2 regions of the Bacillus sp. S10(2024) genome follow, and region 2 is predicted to be linked to the other one. Evidence: riboswitches for the same ligand, from Rfam matches in the RefSeq annotation. Region 2 holds a riboswitch; the other holds the start of a gene.
What was found. Region 2 has a riboswitch for cyclic di-AMP ahead of AB1280_RS14630 (antibiotic biosynthesis monooxygenase). Riboswitches for the same ligand answer to the same signal wherever they lie in the genome.

Region 1 (9,598 bases), 1.0 Mb from region 2:
AGTAATCTGGGCAGGACTTGTTATGAACTATGTAATTGGTGGAATATTAATCTCATTTATTTATTTATTCTCAAAAGAAATTTTAGCACTCTTTTTAACGAGTCAGAATACGATTGATATTGCACATAGTCTCATTATGATTACGTTATGGAGTTACTTGATTTTCGGTCATGCGCAAGTTATTGGGGCAACAATGAGAGCGAGCGGAACTGTATTGTGGCCGACTATTTTTGCAGTAATAGCGATTTGGCTTGTGGAAGTTCCAGTTGCTTATTTCCTGTCATATCATACGAGTCTTGGGATAAAAGGAATATGGGTTGGATATCCAGCTGCGTTTATTATGAGTTTACTTTTGCAATACGGATATTATAGGTTGTCATGGAAGAAGAAGCGAATTACGCGTCTTATAAATTAGAATTAATTGCGTAAATAAGGAATCCCCTTTAGATAAGCGATCTGAAGGGGATTTTTGTAGTTCTAGATAAAGAATAAATGCCACTAATTCATATATAAAATCATTACATGTTATTATAAAAAGACAGAATATTCTTTAATGAGGAGGGGTTAATTTGCTTGGGGAATTAGAACTAGTCATTGATGCGAAGGCTACTCTTGGAGAAGGGCCTTGTTGGGATAGTAAAAAGAAGCTATTGTATTGGGTTGATATTTTGGAGAAGAAGGTTCATATCTATAATTCTATTACAAAAGAAAGCAAGGGAATTTTTCTTGGACAAATGGTAGGATCAGTGGCTCCGAGTGAATGTGGTAAAATGATTCTTGCGCTAGAAAATGGTTTTTATTTCTTAAATCCAGATACGGAAGAATTGCGGACTATTTGTGACCCTGAAAGTCATTTGCCAGAAAATCGTTTTAATGATGGAAAATGTGATCCGAGGGGGCGTTTTTGGGCGGGTACTACTGATGGTGTTGGCATTGATGGTAAGGGAGCTCTTTACTGTTTAGATACCGATTTAACTGTAACAAAGAAAGTAGAACAGGTAAGTACTTCTAATGGGTTAGCGTGGTCACCAGATCATAAGTATATGTATTTCATAGATACACCGACAAGAAAAGTAGTTCGTTTTGATTATGATATTTACACAGGAAATATTGAAAATCCACAAGATGTTGTTGTCATACAAAAAGAAGAAGGACTTCCTGATGGAATGACAATTGACGAAGAAGGAATGCTCTGGATCGCTCATTGGGGCGGTTCTAAAGTATCGAGGTGGAATCCTTTGAATGGAGAGCGGCTGCTAAGTATTTCTATCCCGGCCAAATATGTAACGTCTTGCACCTTTGGCGGAAATGACTTAAAAGATTTATACATTACGACAGCCAAAATGGATACTACAGATGCAAGCGCTGGTGGAGTATTTCGAGTAAAAACGAATATAAGAGGATGTCCTACATATCGGTTTAGTGGAAAATGAATTCTTTTTTCTAAGTTATGGTAAATCAAATTCGTAGATATTGCAGGATTTAAATCCGAATTATTAGTACTTAGTGGTATTCCCGAATAGGAAGATAACGTATTATTGAATCCTGATATACATGTGTTAGAAGGAACTTTTATCGGATGATAAAAAGGAGTTGACCTTTATTTGTCAACTCCCCTTTATATTGTAAAGAATGATGATACGATATAGTCAATATAAGATAAAACGTTATTTGTTGCTAATACCTTTATTTTTAGAAAGTAGTATCCTTTTCTCTTTAGAAGATAAGTAGACGCCAATTCCAATTAAACAGGCTCCTAAAATGAAAGTGATGCCTAAACTTTCATCAAGTAATAAAAAGCCTAACAAGCTACCAACTATAGGTTGAAGGAAAAAGAAGAGAGAACCAGTACTAGCATCTAGATATTCAAAGCCCTTGTTCCAAAAATAAAAGGCTACTGCAGTTGAGATAATCCCTAAGTACAATACTCCTAACCAAATCCATACGTCTTTTGGTAAATCAGTAGGCGTAACTGCTTGCTCCCAAATTACAATAGGAATAGTAAAAATTACACCAAACAAATTAGACCAAGTAGTAACTGTAAGAGAAGAATATTTTTGTGTTTGTACTTTACTTAGTACTGTATAAATAGCCCAAGTAATAGCAGCACCGAAGAGTATAATATTTCCTAGATACATACTTTCGGTTTGATTATTGGTGGATGGAAGACCGATAACACAAAGTACTCCAATCGTTGCAAGAATAAGTGCGGTTATTTTATTTATTTGCAATTTTTCTTTTAAAATATAGAAAGCAAAGATAGAAATAAGTGCTGGAGAAGCAGCTGTAATCAAAGATCCCATTGCGGCACTAGATAGGTTTGTCCCAACAAACTGCATTCCAATAGAACCGGTATATCCAACTAAACCAATCATAGCCATTTTAAAAACATCTTGTCGGTGAATTTTCCATAACCCTTTCCACCAAGTTATGGATCCTAAAACAAATAAACTAATAATAAAACGAATTTCTAATAATAGCCAAGGTTGAATATATCCTAAAACAATTTTACTAATTACATACATTCCGCCCCAAATAGCAGCAGCCATCGATAGGGCTAACGAGCCTTTTAAAAAGTTCCTATTCATATACATACCATCTTTTCGTTTATTTATATCCAATAGCAAGATACATTTGACCGACTTTGTTATGAATTCTACTATAAATATGCTCTTGGATGTCTATAAATGCATCAAATTCATTATCTGGCTGAAAAGAAGCCATCTGTTCATCTGAAAATGGAATGATATTTTGAATTTTAGCATAGGGAAATATTGAATCTATTAACCCTTTAAATTCTTTAGCAGCCATACTATTATTCTTTAATTTAACTTTTTCTTGTTCGTTATAAAATGATAAAAATTCAGTGAAAGAACAATCAGGGTCCCAAGATGAAATAATAACAAAACCTCTTGGTTTTAAAATATATTTAACTTTTTTAAGAAAACCCTCATACTGATCTTGGTTCATATGACAAATAGTACCCATCATACACGTAATTAAATCAAATGAATTTTCAGGGAAATCAAGCTCTGTTGCATCCATTTTAAATAGATTAACTCTATCCGAAACTCTTTCTTTCATAACATTATTAGACGCGATTGTCAGAGCTTCTTCGGAAATATCTATTCCAGTAACCTCATATTTCTTTTTAGCAAATAAAATTGGATATCTTCCCGTTGCGGTGCCGATATCTAAAATTTGTGAAATATTTGGATTTTCATTTACAATTTTTAAAACACTTTGTAGTTCTAAATGTTTTTTTACCTCATCAGCGTTAGGTAACTGCATATATGTTTCATATCTTTTTTCATCATATTTAATCATATTTATCCCCTCTTTTTTCATTGTAATAAAATCCATTTATAGAATTATATTACAATAAGGGCGCCATGTTTTTAAAGGAATAAAAACTTTCTCAAGTGAACCATTAATGTAATAGAAAGAAATAATGTAAGAGAGTCATCTAAGAGGGGATTACACATATAAAAACCCTTATGGAGGAATTGAAAATGAAAAATGTACGAATTCGAAAAATTAAAATAGCTGAAGCGAGAATAGCCTTATATAAAAAGTCAGGGTTCGAAATTGAAGGAATAAAACGTCATTCTCTTATCATTGGGGATGAATTTATTAATGAATATTATATGTCGAAAATAATGTAGACCCTATAGCTTACCTATAGGGTTTTGATCATACAATTCAAACAAGCTTATCTTGCATTGCTTTTGCTAACGCCACAACTTTGTTGATTGTATTCCAGTTACGCGTTGTTGCTGTATTGCCAAGACTTTGCATATTTTTTGCCAACTTGGAATCTAAGATGCTTTGCCGAAACAAGAAGTAAATTACACGTCGATCGATATGGTATTCATCGTTATTACGTTCGCTGCTTGCCAATCGATCGACTATCTTCTGCGGCGGCGCTTCTGTCAATATTGAAATATGAATGCTTTCTCCTTCAGCTAAAGGGACATCTGCATATGGGCATTCTGCAATGATTCGCTCCAGTTCATCAGCTGTTCTTAAGATAACGGTGACTGAAATGCCAAAATTGGTTCTGATTGCATCCTCGATTCGGAGGCGTAGCTGCTCTTTGCTTTCATCCGATTTGAAAAGGACATTGCCAGTTTGAATATACGTTTGCACTTGGCTAAGGCCTAGTGTTTCGAAGGTACTTCTTAGTTCAGCCATCTTAATTTTGTTATGTCCACTTACGTTAATAGCTCGTAATAACGCGATATAAATTACCATCTAGTCACCTTCAGTCATTTTATGTTTTAAGTTGTAATTAACAAATTCGTTGATTTAGGGAAGGACTCCTTTTTTTCGCAAAAAAATAGTAGTTTTATATTCCAAAATTTTCTTATCATATGCTGTCTGGTTACACTATCTTTGAAGTAAGAGGATTCACTCACAATTATGTTAAACTAAGAATAGGATTCTTAAGATTCGGAAATGTTTTGTAATTACTGTCTGAACAGCGAAATTTAAATAAGTTATAACATTTATATACAGAAAGGAGGACTAGGATTGACCCTTAAAAAAGAAACAAGGTTCAACTCATCGTTGCCAACGAAAGAAAATAAGTGGTTATCAAAAGTTACACATTTACCTAGTTCCTATATGGTTTTTGTTTCTAGTATACTCATTTCTCGGCTCGGTGACGCTTTTTATACGTTTGCGATTCCTTGGATTGCTTATGAGTTGACTGGTTCGGCAGTAGTTATGAGTTCGCTTTTTGCTACTAGTGTATTACCTATTGTTTTATTTGGTCCTATCGTTGGTGTAATGGTAGACCGCTGGAATCGACGAAGGTTGATGTGGATAGCTGATTTAGGAAGTATGTTCTTGGTTGGACTAATTCCAATCCTCCATTTTTTGGAGGTGCTCCAAATCTGGCATCTATACGTTATTTCTTTTATTCTAGCTGTCTTATCCATGTTATTTGATGTAGTTACTGTTACAGCAATTCCGTTTATTGCAGATCAAAAGTTAATAAAAGCGAACTCGGCATATCAAATGGTTAATCAAATTGCTAGTTTAGTAGGTCCAACATTAGCAGGTATGATAATCGCCATAATTGGAGGGTTTAACGCGCTTTGGTTAAATGTCTTTTCCTTTGCAGCTACTGTAATCGCAGTATTACTCTTACCTGAATTAGGGAGAAATAAGGTCGGCGTTAAAGAAGGCAATGTATTACAAAGCATAGCGAGAGATCTAAAAGAGGGACTGAAATGGCTGACGAATAATCGCCTTAACCTTGCTTTATCTCTTCAAGCTTCGGTTGGTAACTTTGGTGCGAGTGCTGTACTGGGCGTGTTCATGTATTATTTGCTTTCAACATTACATCTATCCGCTGAGCAAAGCGGTTATAATTACACCTTAATTGGAGTTGGGGGACTTATAGGAAGTATTATTGCAGTTCCACTCGAAAGGCACTTTCGGCGTGGAATTCTTATCCCTGTTCTTCTAGGTATAGGTGCAATTGGGTTAACATATGCAATCTGGAGTAAATATTGGCTAGCACCCGGTATTGCTCTTGGTGTTGCGATGATTTGTAATATAGCTTGGAACACGATCGTAGCATCAATCCGGCAAGAAACAGTGCCTACCGAAATACAGGGAAGGGTTCTAGGCTTCTCGCGAGTACTTACTCGTCTTGCGATGCCATTAGGAGCTTTAATAGGTGGGATAATCTCTAGCTATAATCCAGTTGCAGTGTTTGCGTTGGCGTCAGCTGCAAAGATGGTGGAAGTTTTTATTGCGGTTATGAGTCCTATCCGTAAGTTATAAGCTGAAGATTTCCTTATATTGGGTTGTGTTTACAAGGGAGTTCCTAAAAATTAGAGAAACTATGAAGAAGAAAAATGATTTATCATATGTATAAGGAGGGAATACAATGGCAGCATTTTTTATCATTTTAGGTGCGAGCATACTTGTGTTCATCAGTCTCATTCATATGTACTGGGCATGTGGTGGATCATGGGGGAGTAAGGTTGTTCTTCCGATGAAAAAAGACAGCGGCGAATATGCTTTTGTTCCGCGAAAAATAGGGACTTTTGCAGTGGCACTTGCCATTTTATGTTTTGCTATGATTCTATTAGCACAAAGTGGATATTTGTCTTTTTGGAATCCAAGTCGCTACACAAGATGGGGATGTATTGTTTTAGCTGGGATTTTCTTGTTACGTGCAGTCGGTGATATGAAATATGTTGGGTTTTTTAAAAAGGTAAAAGGGACAAAATTTTCGGTGTATGATACGTGGTTATATAGTCCTATTTGTTTATATATCGCACTTACTTTTGTAGTGGTGGTTTGTTGATAGTAGTATGTGGAAGGAAACCTTTCATTAAGGGAGGTTTTCTTTTTTTGTATTTTCTCTCTTTACAATAAGAGTTTAGAAGAGTATATTAACAGACAAATGGAAAATTTTAGAGATCAATATCGCTTAATCCAATAGGAGCGGGGGAACCAATTTTGTGCTTTGTCACTCGGGGTGAATCCTTTTTAGGTAGGGCTACTCTCAAGGTCCGAATCCGACAGCTAACCTCGTCAGCGTTTTGAGAGGGGGGGACTTGTGTGTAAAAAACACTAGGTGCGGCCTAGTGTTTTCTTTTATTCTCTTTGTGGTAAATATTCACAAATAAAATCATTTCTATATTTAATGGAGAAAAATATAGAGATAACAGAGGAGAGGAAAAGAGTGAACTGGCTAACAAGTCTACTTACAATTTGTCTATTTGTAGTTGTCGCAAAACCGATGGGGGATTACATATACAATGTTTTTCAGCAAAAGGGATCATTTCAAAAGATATTTGATCCACTAGAAAAAATTTTGTTTAAAATCGCGGGCATAAAGGGCTATAGTCAAAGCTGGCAGCGCTATTTGTTTTGTTTAATCATAACGAATCTATTTTGTATACTTGTTGTATATTCTATATTTCGATTACAGGGCATGTTACCGTTAAATCCAAATCATTTTCCAGGAATGGAGCCAACATTAGCATTGCATACAGCCATTACGTTTATGACAAATGCGAATCTACAACATTATGGGGGCGAAAGTAATTTATCTTATTTCTCTCAAATGGCTGGGATAACGTTTATGATGTTTGCAGCACCTGCAACTTCACTGTCGATTGGGATTACGTTTATTCGTGTGCTAGCAGGTAGAAAGGTAGGGAACTTCTTTGTTGATTTTGTTCAATCTATTGTAAGGGTATTGTTACCAATTTCATTTGTAGCGTCGCTCATTTTTCTAGCATTAGGAACACCGCAAACATTAGATTCTACAGTTATCGCAAAAACGTTCGAAGGGACGGAACAGGTAATTCCTCGCGGGCCAGTAGCATCTTTATTAGCTATTAAAGAACTTGGAGATAATGGCGGCGGTTTTTTTGGAACAGTTTCGGCACATCCATTTGAAAATCCAAATATGATTAGTAATGTGCTTCAAATGATGCTGCAAATGTTAATTCCGATGGCATTCCCATTTGTATATGGACGAATGGTTGGAAATCGGAAACAAGGAAGAAGTTTTTTTGTATCGATGTTTATTTTGTTTATCGCTGGATTTTCAACACTTGCCATATCTGAATTGAAAGGAAATCCGTTGTTGAATCAAATTGGTGTAGAAAGTTCACAAGGAAATATGGAAGGGAAAGAAATGCGCCTTGGCGTTATATCTTCTGCCTTATATGCAACTGTTACAAGTGCTTCAGGTACGGGGGGCGTGAATACTACACATGATACGTTAACGCCAATTGGAGGAATGGTCCCGCTCGTCAATATGCTTCTAGGAACTGTATTTGGCGGGATTGGAGTCGGATTCATAAACGTAATCATGTATGCAATGATTGCAGTATTTTTGGCAGGGCTAATGGTTGGACGTACACCGGAGTTTCTGAATAAAAAATTAGAAGGGAAAGAAATGAAGTTAATCGCCATTACCATTGTGTCTCAGCCATTACTTATTCTTGGTGCTGCGGCAATTGCTTTTTCAACACATTTAGGAACAGACAGCATTTCGAATCCTGGTTTTCATGGTTTAACACAAGTTATATATGAATATACATCGTCTGCGATGAATAATGGCTCTGGATTTGAAGGATTAAATGATAATACACCGTTTTGGAATATTTCAACAGGTCTCGTTATGTACATTGGTCGTTATTTTAGCATTATTACGATGCTTGCTGTTGCAGTTGGATTAAAAAAGAAAAAAATTGTACCAGAAACGATTGGTACGTTTCAAACCGATAGTCGTTTGTTTGGTGGAATCTTACTTGGTACTATATTTATAGTAGGTGCTTTAACATTTTTACCAATACTTGTACTGGGCCCAATTGCCGAATTTTTAACAATATCATAAAATTATAAAAGCGAGGGGTGCAAAGGCCTCTCGTTTTTATAATGAATTCTTTGTGGTTTTTGATGGCATTCATTATAGTATAGATATACGCTTTTGTTGAAGGATTTAATTATAGATTGAAAAGTTTACTTTACATAAAGAAGGATGTGCAATTGAAATGTCATTACAATCAAAATATATAGCGGGAATTTCCCTTGGAGTGATGGGAGTTGGGTTTGCCGCAACACTTCCGATTCAAGGAACGATAGCAGGTGGAATCATACAAGGTGGATTTGAAGCGGGTTTAGTAGGCGGGCTTGCCGATTGGTTTGCAGTTACGGCGCTGTTTCGCCATCCGATGGGAATTCCGATTCCGCATACAGCACTGCTGCCAAAAAATCGGAAACGAATTACGAAAGGACTTGTTTCCACACTGGAAAATGACTGGCTGACGAAAGAAAGTATAACAAATAAAGTGAAAGAGATGCAGTTAGTACAAATCGTTTTACAAATTGCAGAAAAAGAGTTGCAATCGGATAGCGTGAAAAAAGTGATTGTGCAACTTGCTGAAAAAGCGATTCTTCAAATGAATATTGAAAAATTAGCTATTGTTATTGAAAAAGAATTAAAAACGTATTTACATACGATTCATACAGGAAAAATCCTGCAAATTCTTATTGATCAACTAGTTGCAAAGCAATACGATGAAAAAACATTTGATTTTATGTTAGTTAAAGCAAAAGAGTGGACAGTTCAAGATGAAGCGCGTTATCAGCTCGGAAGTTTAGGGATGAAAACGATGGAAAATATAAAAGTAGATGGATTTTTACAGTTTACGCTTAAATCTTTTATGAATATTGTAGATGAAGAAAAAATCGGAAGTGTTTTACAGAAGTTTATAATCAGTAATATTAGTAGTTTGCAAAATCCTGATAATAGCACAAGACAACTTATATTAATGAAGATTCGCCAAGAACTTATCCGTGTAAAGGAAAGTGAAGCGGTATTGCAGGAGTTAGAGAATTGGAAAGAAAGTTTGATTGCAAATTGGAAAGCAAATGAAAAAATAACAGAATTGTTAGCTCAAGTACAGGAAAGAGCAGTTGCTTTTGTAAAAAAAGAAGAGTTTATAGATAAATATCTTCTTTCATTTTTAAAGACGCAAATGAATCAAGTAAAAGAAGATCCAGTAACGATTCAAAAAATAGATGATTGGTTACAAAAACAAATTGTAACCCTTGTCGA
Region 2 (9,598 bases):
GTCCTAATGCTTCTATTTTTACCGGCAACATATATGTGACAATTCCTTGTGAAAACATTAAGGTGAAGGCACCGATATATGCTTGTAATAATGGTTCGAATTTTAATAATTCAAGCAGATCTTCTTTGTTCAGCATTTGTATTCGTGACGATTTTGTTCTTGTTATATGATTTGGCAGCAAGAAAAGTGAAATCATTGTACCAAGTATCATTAAGATGGAAATTGTAATGAAGACCCAGTGTATACCAGCTTTCGCTTTCATAATCCCACTGAAAGCAGGACCAATGATAGCGGCTGTTCCAACAGCTGCACCAGATAAAGCCATTGCTTTTCCCTGTTTCTTAGATTTTGTCTGTTTGGATAAGAAAGTGAAAGCAGCTGGTATTAAGAAGCCATCACTAAATCCGTGCAGAAAACGAACGACAATCAGTTGTTCTCCGCTTTGAACAAAGATATACAATAAAACTATAAGACTTGTAATGCTCATGCTAATATAAAGAACCTTTTTTGCCCCATATTTATCAACAGATGCACCTGCAATAATATTGCCAATCATATTAGCAAACGAGTACATTCCAACGACAAGACCAATAATAAGAGGAGTTCCTCCAAGGTTTTGTGCGTATGTACTCATAATTGGTAACTGTGAAAATGTATCGAAAAATGCGATAATAACAATAAAATAAATAAAGTATTTCAATCCTTTCACCTCTCTTGTGCTATTATGACATAATGATAATTTTCTCCGCAATGAAATTGATTGGTATGTTTGGAAATTTACGCATTGGATTATAGGAGGGAAAAGGTATTAGAAGGTAGTAAAAAATAGATTTTTGCATGTCGATTTTTTAATTTTAATTTACATAATATGTAAGATGATTTTCTTAGGGATTAATTACAAATTGTAGGTGGAGAATATTTGCCGCTTACAATAATAAAACAGAAGCCATTCGTAAAAATGACTTCTGTCGTTTAAAACTTTTTGTGGAATACCATCATCAAACGGTTGAATTCGTTTCATAATTTAAATCCAAAAAAGTTTCTTGCTAAAAACTCGAGTTTATCAACAATTTTTATTTATTTTTTGATAAATTGTTGCGTCCAAATATTATCCTGTTCCACATAGCCAACACCTATATAAGTAAAATTACCATTTAAAATATTTGCACGGTGTCCCGGACTGTGCATCCAAGCGTCCATAACTATTTCTGGTGTTGATTGCCCTTTAGCAATATTTTCACCTGCTGCAGAATAAGAAATACCAAAACGTGTCATCATGTCAAATGGCGAATTATAAACTGGACTAGTATGATCAAAATAATTATTTTTCAACATATCCTCTGATTTTATACGTGCTACTTTACTAAGCTCTGTATCTATCTGTAATGGAGGTAAGCCCGCTTTCGCTCGTTCTACATTAACTAGCTCAGCAACACGTTTTTCAAACGCATTTAGTACATGACTTTTATTCTCTTGTTTTTTAGCTTCTTCTTGCTTTCTAGCTTCTTCTTGCTTTCTAGCCTCTTCTTGCTTTCTAGCCTCTTCTTGCTTTCTAGCCTCTTCTTGCTTTCTAGCCTCTTCTTGCTTTCTAGCCTCTTCTTGCTTTCTAGCTTCTTCCTGCTTTCTAGCTTCTTCCTGCTTTCTAGCTTCTTCCTGCTTTCTAGCTTCTTCCTGCTTTCTAGCTTCTTCCTGCTTTCTAGCTTCTTCTTGCTGTTTAGCGTCGTTCTGCTTATCAGCGTTGTTCTGCTTATCAGCGTCGTTCTGCTTATCAGCGTCGTTCTGCTTATCAGCGTCGTTCTGCTTATCGGCGTCGTTCTGCTTATCAGCTTCTTCCTGCTTTCTAGCTTCTTCCTGCTTTCTAGCTTCTTCCAGCTTTTTGGCTTCCAGCTTTTCGGCTTCCCACTTTCTGGCTTCCAGCTTTTCGACTTCCAGCTTTTCAGCTTGCAGTTTTTCGGCTTTCAACTTTTCGGCTTGCAGCTTTTCGGCTTTCAACTTTTCGGCTGCCCACTTTTCGGCTTCCCGCTTTTCAGCTTCCAGCTTTTCGGCTTCCCGCTTTTCAGCTTCCCGCTTTTTGGCTTTCAACTTTTCAGCTTCCCGCTTTTCAGCTTCTCGCTTTTCAGCTTCCCGCTTTTCGGCTTCTCGCTTTTCGGCTTCTCGCTTTTCAGTTTCCAGCTTATTAGCTTCGTCTAGCTTTTCTTTTTCCTGTGCCTCACTAACTTGTGCTGGTTGTATTGAATTATTCATGTTGTTTAAATTGCGATTGTTGTCCGTTTGTTCTAGCTTAACGTTCTGTACTTCGGTAGAAAAAAATTCTTCTGAATCGCTATCGTCCTCATTTTGAGGTGAATCACTAGAGTAATCTGTCTCAATTGATTGTTTCGGAATATTACTTTCATTTTCTGAATTTGGAGGATTTTCATTTTGTGATTGGTTAGAAATACTATTTTTAACGTCTACTTTAGAAGAATCACTCTTACTTGATTTTTCAGAATCTTTATTCTCATGTACATCCGCTACATCATCATGAGACTTTTTCAAACTTGTTTTCTTGTTTTGACAACTAACGCATAGGAATACTGCAACCAACACAAAAGTTAGCAAGAATATTAAGCGTTTTTGTTGTTTATTTACTGTCATAAACTACTCCCAACACTCAAATTTGAGCTTTCCTTTTTGTGCACAATATTTACCATAATAAAATCGTCAAAAAAAGTCTAGCATTTTCAAAAAGAAAGGAAAACTTACGGGATTCCACGAAAAATAAAGTGAAACTTTAATCAGTGGAGGTCATGCTACCTGTGAATTAAGAAATAAATATGTATATAAATGTAATTTCAATTCTTTTCAAAAAAGAAAACTTTCCACCAAGGTTTTTTCTTTGATTTTGCTATTTCTCTTTTTACATTTTGCATCTCTCTAAGTAACTGTGTTAATGTACGATCTCTTTCTTCTATTGCGATATGCTCTTTTTGTTTTAAATGTTCATTTAATTTTTGGTGTAGCTGACTTATTTCTTTACTTTGCTCTTGAATCACCTTTATAAGATTTTGATGAACATTATTTTCTTTTTCAAAATGTTTATGTAGTTCTAATAATAGAGAGTCCTCATTACATGCACTGCCCTTGACTACCATTGCCGTAGAGTTGCTACAAAATTTGTTTAAAATCTCTTTAATTTCTTCTTTATTCTTTCCTTTTTTATAGCATTGTCTAATCTCTTGTAGTGTAGAAATACATGTTTCATGAAATATATAAACTCCGTCTTCGTTACGCATATTTAAATATGACTGATAATCCTCTACATAGCGCTTTGCCGTTTGAATAGGTATAGATGTATCTCGAGCAATTTCTCGAAGTGTAAACCATTTCTCCATGCTTTCTCACCTTTTCAATTAATTTATTACATTCAGATAAAAATAGATTATATCATTTATTTATAATGTTAGTAATAAACTAATGAGGGTTTTGCAAGGACCTCTATAAATCTAAAAAATGGGATATGAACATTTACATATTTCGTTTTGATGATAGAAAGTGATTAGAAAATAAGATATCCTTATTATAGGTTAACCGAATATAACTAGAAGATTTTACTTTATGTTAGGACTAAATATAGAATGAGAGGATTTTTTTATGAAAAAGAAAGTATTGGCATTAGCTGCTATGGTTACTTTGGCTGCACCGGTTCAAAGTGTAGCGTTTGCACACACAAATGATTGTGGGAATGAGGCACCAATTTTAAGATGGTCTGCTGAGGATAGACATAAAGAAGGTGTTAATTCTCATTTGTGGATTGTAAATCGTGCGATCGATATCATGTCTCGTAATAATACAATTGTAAAACCAAATGAAACTGCTTTATTAAATGAGTGGCGTAACGAATTAGAAAACGGGATTTATTCTGCTGATTATGAGAATCCTTATTATGATAATAGTACATTTGCTTCTCATTTTTATGATCCAGATACACAGAAAACATACATCCCTCTTGCAAAACAGGCAAAAGAAACGGGATCGAAATATTTTAAACTTGCTGGTGAAGCGTACCAAAACAAAGATATGAAACAAGCATTCTTCTATTTAGGATTATCTCTTCATTATTTAGGAGATGTAAATCAGCCAATGCACGCAGCAAACTTTACGAATCTTTCTTATCCAATGGGTTTCCACTCCAAATATGAAAATTTTGTTGATACAATTAAAGATAACTATAAAGTTGCAGATGGTAACGGATATTGGAATTGGAAGGGAACAAACCCAGAAGAGTGGATTCACGGAGCGGCGGCAGCAGCTAAACAAGATTATCCAGGTATTGTGAATGATTCAACAAAAAGTGGGTTTGTAAAAGCAGCTACATCGCAAGAATATGCAAATAAATGGCGGGCAGAAGTGACGCCAGCGACAGGGAAACGCTTAACGGAAGCACAGCGCGTTACAGCTGGTTATATTCATTTATGGTTTGATACATATGTAAATCGTTAATAAACTTATACGTATGCAAATTATTATCCAGTATAAGCCATAATCTCTTTGAAAAAAGTTTCTTCGATAAGAAGGAACTTTTTTTCTGTTGAAGAGGAAAATTTAACTTTCTTTCCAAATATATATAAGAAATATATAGAAGGGGAGGGCGAGATGTGGATCGTAGAACGTTTCAAGGACTTTCAATGCCATGTGCATTTCTTAATGAAGATGCATTAGAGAGAAATATTCAATCTATCATTCAGCTTCATAAAGGAAAACGGGTTCGGATTGCGAGCAAATCATTACGCTCTGTTTCAGTGATGAAGAAAATTTTACAATCACATTCTTGTTTTCAAGGAGTTATGTGTTACTCACCAATGGAAGTTCTGTTTTTAATTGAACAGGGATTTGATGATTTATTGCTTGGATATCCGGTTTGGGATGAAGAGGCTTTGAAGAAAATAAGTATACTTACAAAACAAGGACACAAGATTACTTGCATGGTAGATTGCGAAGAGCACATTCTGTATTTGGAGCATATTGCATTACAAGTAGAAGGAACGTTTCGTATTTGTTTTGATATTGATATGAGCAGTCGTTTTTTTGGCTTTCATTTTGGAGTAAAACGGTCTCCTTTACGTACTGCAGAACAAGTATTACAAGTAGCTGATCGAGTTTTACAATCAGCTTGTTTGAAAATAGATGGTGTTATGGGTTATGAAGCACAGATAGCAGGTGTAGGGGATAATGTACCAAAACAAAACTTCCAAAATAAAGTGCTTTCTTATTTAAAAAGACGGTCAGTAAGGGAAGTTGCAAACAGACGAGGATCCATTGTACAAGCATTAGGGCAAAAAGGAATTTCACTACGTTTTATAAATGGAGGAGGAACAGGGAGTATAAAGACAACTGTTCAAGATGAATCTGTTACAGAAATTACGGTTGGTTCAGCTTTTTATTCTCCGCTACTTTTTGATTATTACAAAGACATTGCATTTGAGCCAGCAGTTGGATTTGTATTACCAATTGTCCGTCAGCCGGAACCTCATGTTTATACCTGTTTAGGTGGAGGATATATTGCATCGGGAATGACCGGAAAGGATAAGCAACCGCAGCCGTATATGCCAAGCGATGCAAAATTACTTTCATTAGAAGGAGCAGGTGAAGTGCAAACACCTGTTTACTATGAAGGAACAGAACAATTAAAAATTGGGGAGGGGATTGTGTTTCGGCATAGTAAAGCAGGGGAGTTATGTGAAAGATTTTCTTCTTTATATCGTATTTCTGGTGATGAAGTAGTAGGGAAGTATCGAACATATCGGGGGGATGGGCAATGCTTTCTATAAGGGGCCGGCAGTGGCGAAATTGGACAGGGAATGTACAAGGAGTGCCTCAGTATACGATGTATCCGAAAAGTATTGAAGAGGTTGCTGAGGCTGTAAAATTTGCAAAAGAAGTTGGAAAGCGTATTCGTGTGGTTGGATCGGGTCATTCGTTTACACGACTTGTTCAAACAGAAGAGATTTTAATTTCTTTAGATGAATTACAAGGGATTAGCGAGATTGATTCACAAACATTAATCGTAGAAGTATGGGCAGGTACAAAGCTGTCTCAGCTAGGTAAAATATTACAAGAGAATGGATATGCACAAGAGAATTTAGGGGATATTGATGCGCAGTCTATCGCTGGGGCAATTAGTACAGGAACGCATGGAACGGGGATTTCATTGGGGAATTTAGCAACACAAGTTGTGGAAGTAACAGCTGTTCTTGCATCAGGAGAAGTGATCACGTGTTCCGAAAAAGAATATCCACAATATTGGAAGGGATTTCAATTGTCGCTTGGTATGCTAGGTATTATTGTGAAAGTTAAGTTAAAAGTCATTCCAGCATATTCTCTTGCTTATGAAAGTAAAAAAGAATCATTTGCTACTGTTATGAGTAAATTGGAAGAATATAAGAAGAATCGTCATTTTGAGTTTTTTATCTTTCCATATTCTGAAGATGTTCAAGTCAAAATTACAAACGTAACGGAAGAAGTTGGAGGAGAACTTAAGTGGCATAAATTCAAAACAGCTTTAATAGAAAATATGGCTTTTTCATTGTTATCAGAGAGCTGTCGCTTTTTTCCTTCCATAAGTAAAAGTGTTAGCCAATTATCGGCAAAGGGAGTACCAAATACCAAGATCATAGGTCCAAGTTATAAGGTGTTTGCAACTGCTCGTAATGTCCGTTTCTATGAGATGGAATATAGTATTCCATCAGGATCTATGAAAGAAGCCGTAGAGGAAATTTATAATCTCATTCACAAAAAAAAATTTCAAGTACATTTTCCTATTGAATGTCGCTATGCAAAAGGAGATGATATTTGGCTTAGTCCGTCATATGGAAGAGATTCTGCTTATATTGCGGTTCATGTGTACAAAGGGATGCAGTACACTCCTTATTTTCAAGCAGTAGAACGGATTTTTCAAAAGTATGAAGGACGCCCGCATTGGGGAAAAATGCATACAATGACATACGATACGTTGCAACAAGTATATCCAAAATTGCATCATTTTTTAGAGGTGAGACAAACAATAGATCCAACAGCAATGTTTTTAAATTCATATTTGGCGGAAATGTTTTTGTTTAATGAAAGAATAAAATGATACTTCCATAAGAACTATAGTTACTTTATTTAATGTTTAGAATAATATTGAATTCCATTTTAAACAGCTTATAATTTAAATATGGCATTAGAGTAATTTTAAGAATTGATTCGGGATAAGGGAGAGGTCGCAAATGATGAAATATGAGATGTTTTTAGTAAATGGAGAGTATGTAACAACGTTTACTAGTGCATGGCAATTTAAAGAAGGAGAACAAATCTTTTTTAAAGATGAGAAAGACTTAGAAAAACGTAATTTTAGCATTGTGAATATAACACATGATGTATTTCAAAAAAACGAACATGTTATTCATTTATACTGCCAAGAAAAGAAAGTATATTGATGTTGAAGAGCATGGAAGCTATATTGCTTCCATGCTTTTTTGTTAGTTTACTGATGTAGTTGAGCTGCATTGGACTTGGAAGAAATGATATACGGTTGAATTTGCTGCTGCCACGTAATTGCAGTAGATTTCTTTTTATAGATGATCCATTCCCGATAATCCTCTTGCGTTTTCCATAATGTGCGAATGAAGAATTCGGTATGATCTTTACCATGTTTTGAGTAGGAAACTTCTATATTAATAAAACCTAGCGTATTAGGAGATGGGTAATATTGTTGTAATGCTGTCAGTACTTCTTTTTCACAATTTCTTTTTATATAAAGCATGTTTGTCACAATGAACATAACGGATCCCTCTTTTTTTTAGTAGTAAAGTAATAAGGTAAGTATCGTTTTTCTTCAGTCATAACATAAGAAATCCCTCCGGTTATGCTTACGAAGTTAGCTGTCGAGTTCGTGCCTTGAAGGTTATCCTACTGTTAAAGATTCGCCCCTAGTAAGTCGTTGCTTACAATAATGGTTTCTCCGTTCCATATGGATTCAGCAAAAAGTATTTATATAAAATATAATACTATTCAGAAAAAACAGAGTAAACATAAGGAAGACGACAATTTTTTACAAAAAACAAATATAGAGATGGAATGATAAAAGCCTGAACCTATCGATTCAGGCTTTTTATTATTTTTTTGTTCCAGTTAGTGCTTCTAGACTGCTAGATAATTTTGTATCTACTTTTTGCGCATCATTGATATGTTTTACCATCGTATCATTTACTTGTTGGAACATGTGTTGTGTTTTTGTAAATTCACGTAATACGCCTTCGTTACAATGTTTTTGCTGTTCGATTGATTCAATAACATTTGTAGCGCCTGTTTGTAATGTTTGTACCATCGTTAAGATTTTTTCAATTCTTGCATTTGTATCTGCGCTTACTTCGACACCTTCATCTACAAGGTGAAGATTATCTTTTGTATTTTCATATGCTTTTTCAATTTCTTCTTGAATTTTCTTTGTTAAATCTCCGATGTTTTTTGTACTTTCAGCAGTGCTTTCAGCAAGCTTTCGAACTTCATTGGCAACGACTGCAAATCCTTTTCCATGTTCACCAGCACGAGCAGCTTCAATACTTGCATTTAAAGCAAGTAAGTTCGTTTGAGCAGCGATATTTTGAATCACTTCCACAATTTGTTCAATTTCTTTTGAACGCTCACTTAAATGATTCATACTATTAGACGTACGTTGTGATTGCTCACCTAATTTGTTAATAACGGTAAGCAAGCCGTGAACGGAATCTTTTCCTTCATTTGAGCACGTTACAATTTCTCCAATGGCTTGAATAAGTCCTTGTTCTTTTTGAAGCATATCATTGTTCAGCTCGTTGGAACGGTTTGTACTTATCGTTACGTTGTTAAAACAGTCACTTAACTGTTGAATTAGATCTTGTAGCGTATGATGCTGGCGATTGACTTCTTCATGTTCACTGACAATGGCTAATACGTTTCCATGTAACGAAGTGATAACCTTTTTGTGTTCTTGTTCTTTCTCATGTAATTGATGTTCTAATTCCTGTACTTGATTTTGTAATTGAGCAATTTCTTTTTCTAGTGATTTGCTTTTTGTAAACATAGTCTTCTCTCCAAGCTTCTATAATTTTCTTTTCATAATAGGGAGTGAAATCTTTAAAATTTCATTTTATCTCGCTACTTGCGGGTCGTGGTAAAATATCCCAAAATTCAGACAAATAAAAAAGGATAAGTAGAAAACTGGTTATAAGAGCCCGATTTGTTCAATAAAGAATAAGGAAACTCTCCACTTCGAAATTTTTCACTTTATATTGAAATTGTAGCATTATTTTTAAATATATCCATATAAAAATTAAAAAATATTAAATTAATTTATTACAATTTTTCTATGATTCGTTATATTTTGTCATGAAAAATAAACTGTATTTAATGCGTTTGTAAACAAACTGTAAAACAAATCATGTATAAATGTAAGAGAAGGGAGTCGGATTATGAACTATTTTAAGCGCATCAGTAGTCTCGTATTAGCTGGATTTATTTGTTTCACTAGTACAGTTGCTGTAAAAGCTGAGTCAAACGACGAGAAATTAAACAACATGCAGCAGCAATTGCAAAATAA

Region 1: linked by a shared signal. The riboswitch ahead of kdpA (potassium-transporting ATPase subunit KdpA) and the one ahead of AB1280_RS14630 (antibiotic biosynthesis monooxygenase) in region 2 are both predicted to bind cyclic di-AMP.

Annotation. Positions count from the first base shown of each region.
Region 1 is NZ_JBFLUR010000002.1:1,826,224-1,835,821, reverse strand. Features, by position in the region: gene AB1280_RS09365 (MATE family efflux transporter) at 1-415, shown strand, start outside; gene AB1280_RS09360 (SMP-30/gluconolactonase/LRE family protein) at 570-1,433, shown strand; gene AB1280_RS09355 (DMT family transporter) at 1,668-2,588, opposite strand; gene AB1280_RS09350 (class I SAM-dependent methyltransferase) at 2,608-3,327, opposite strand; gene AB1280_RS09345 (hypothetical protein) at 3,513-3,665, shown strand; gene AB1280_RS09340 (DUF1697 domain-containing protein) at 3,703-4,254, opposite strand; gene AB1280_RS09335 (MFS transporter) at 4,534-5,796, shown strand; gene AB1280_RS09330 (DUF3995 domain-containing protein) at 5,903-6,325, shown strand; cyclic di-AMP (ydaO/yuaA leader) riboswitch at 6,439-6,577, shown strand; gene kdpA (potassium-transporting ATPase subunit KdpA) at 6,707-8,374, shown strand; gene AB1280_RS09320 (DUF445 domain-containing protein) at 8,532-9,598, shown strand, end outside.
Region 2 is NZ_JBFLUR010000002.1:2,852,085-2,861,682, reverse strand. Features, by position in the region: gene AB1280_RS14665 (MFS transporter) at 1-700, opposite strand, end outside; partial or broken gene AB1280_RS14660 (CAP domain-containing protein) at 1,078-1,455, opposite strand; gene AB1280_RS14655 (DUF3967 domain-containing protein) at 2,835-3,374, opposite strand; gene AB1280_RS14650 (phospholipase C) at 3,634-4,482, shown strand; gene AB1280_RS14645 (amino acid deaminase/aldolase) at 4,638-5,810, shown strand; gene AB1280_RS14640 (D-arabinono-1,4-lactone oxidase) at 5,798-7,114, shown strand; gene AB1280_RS14635 (hypothetical protein) at 7,251-7,457, shown strand; gene AB1280_RS14630 (antibiotic biosynthesis monooxygenase) at 7,505-7,801, opposite strand; cyclic di-AMP (ydaO/yuaA leader) riboswitch at 7,872-8,012, opposite strand; partial or broken gene AB1280_RS14625 (methyl-accepting chemotaxis protein) at 8,135-8,665, opposite strand; gene AB1280_RS14620 (3D domain-containing protein) at 9,471-9,598, shown strand, end outside.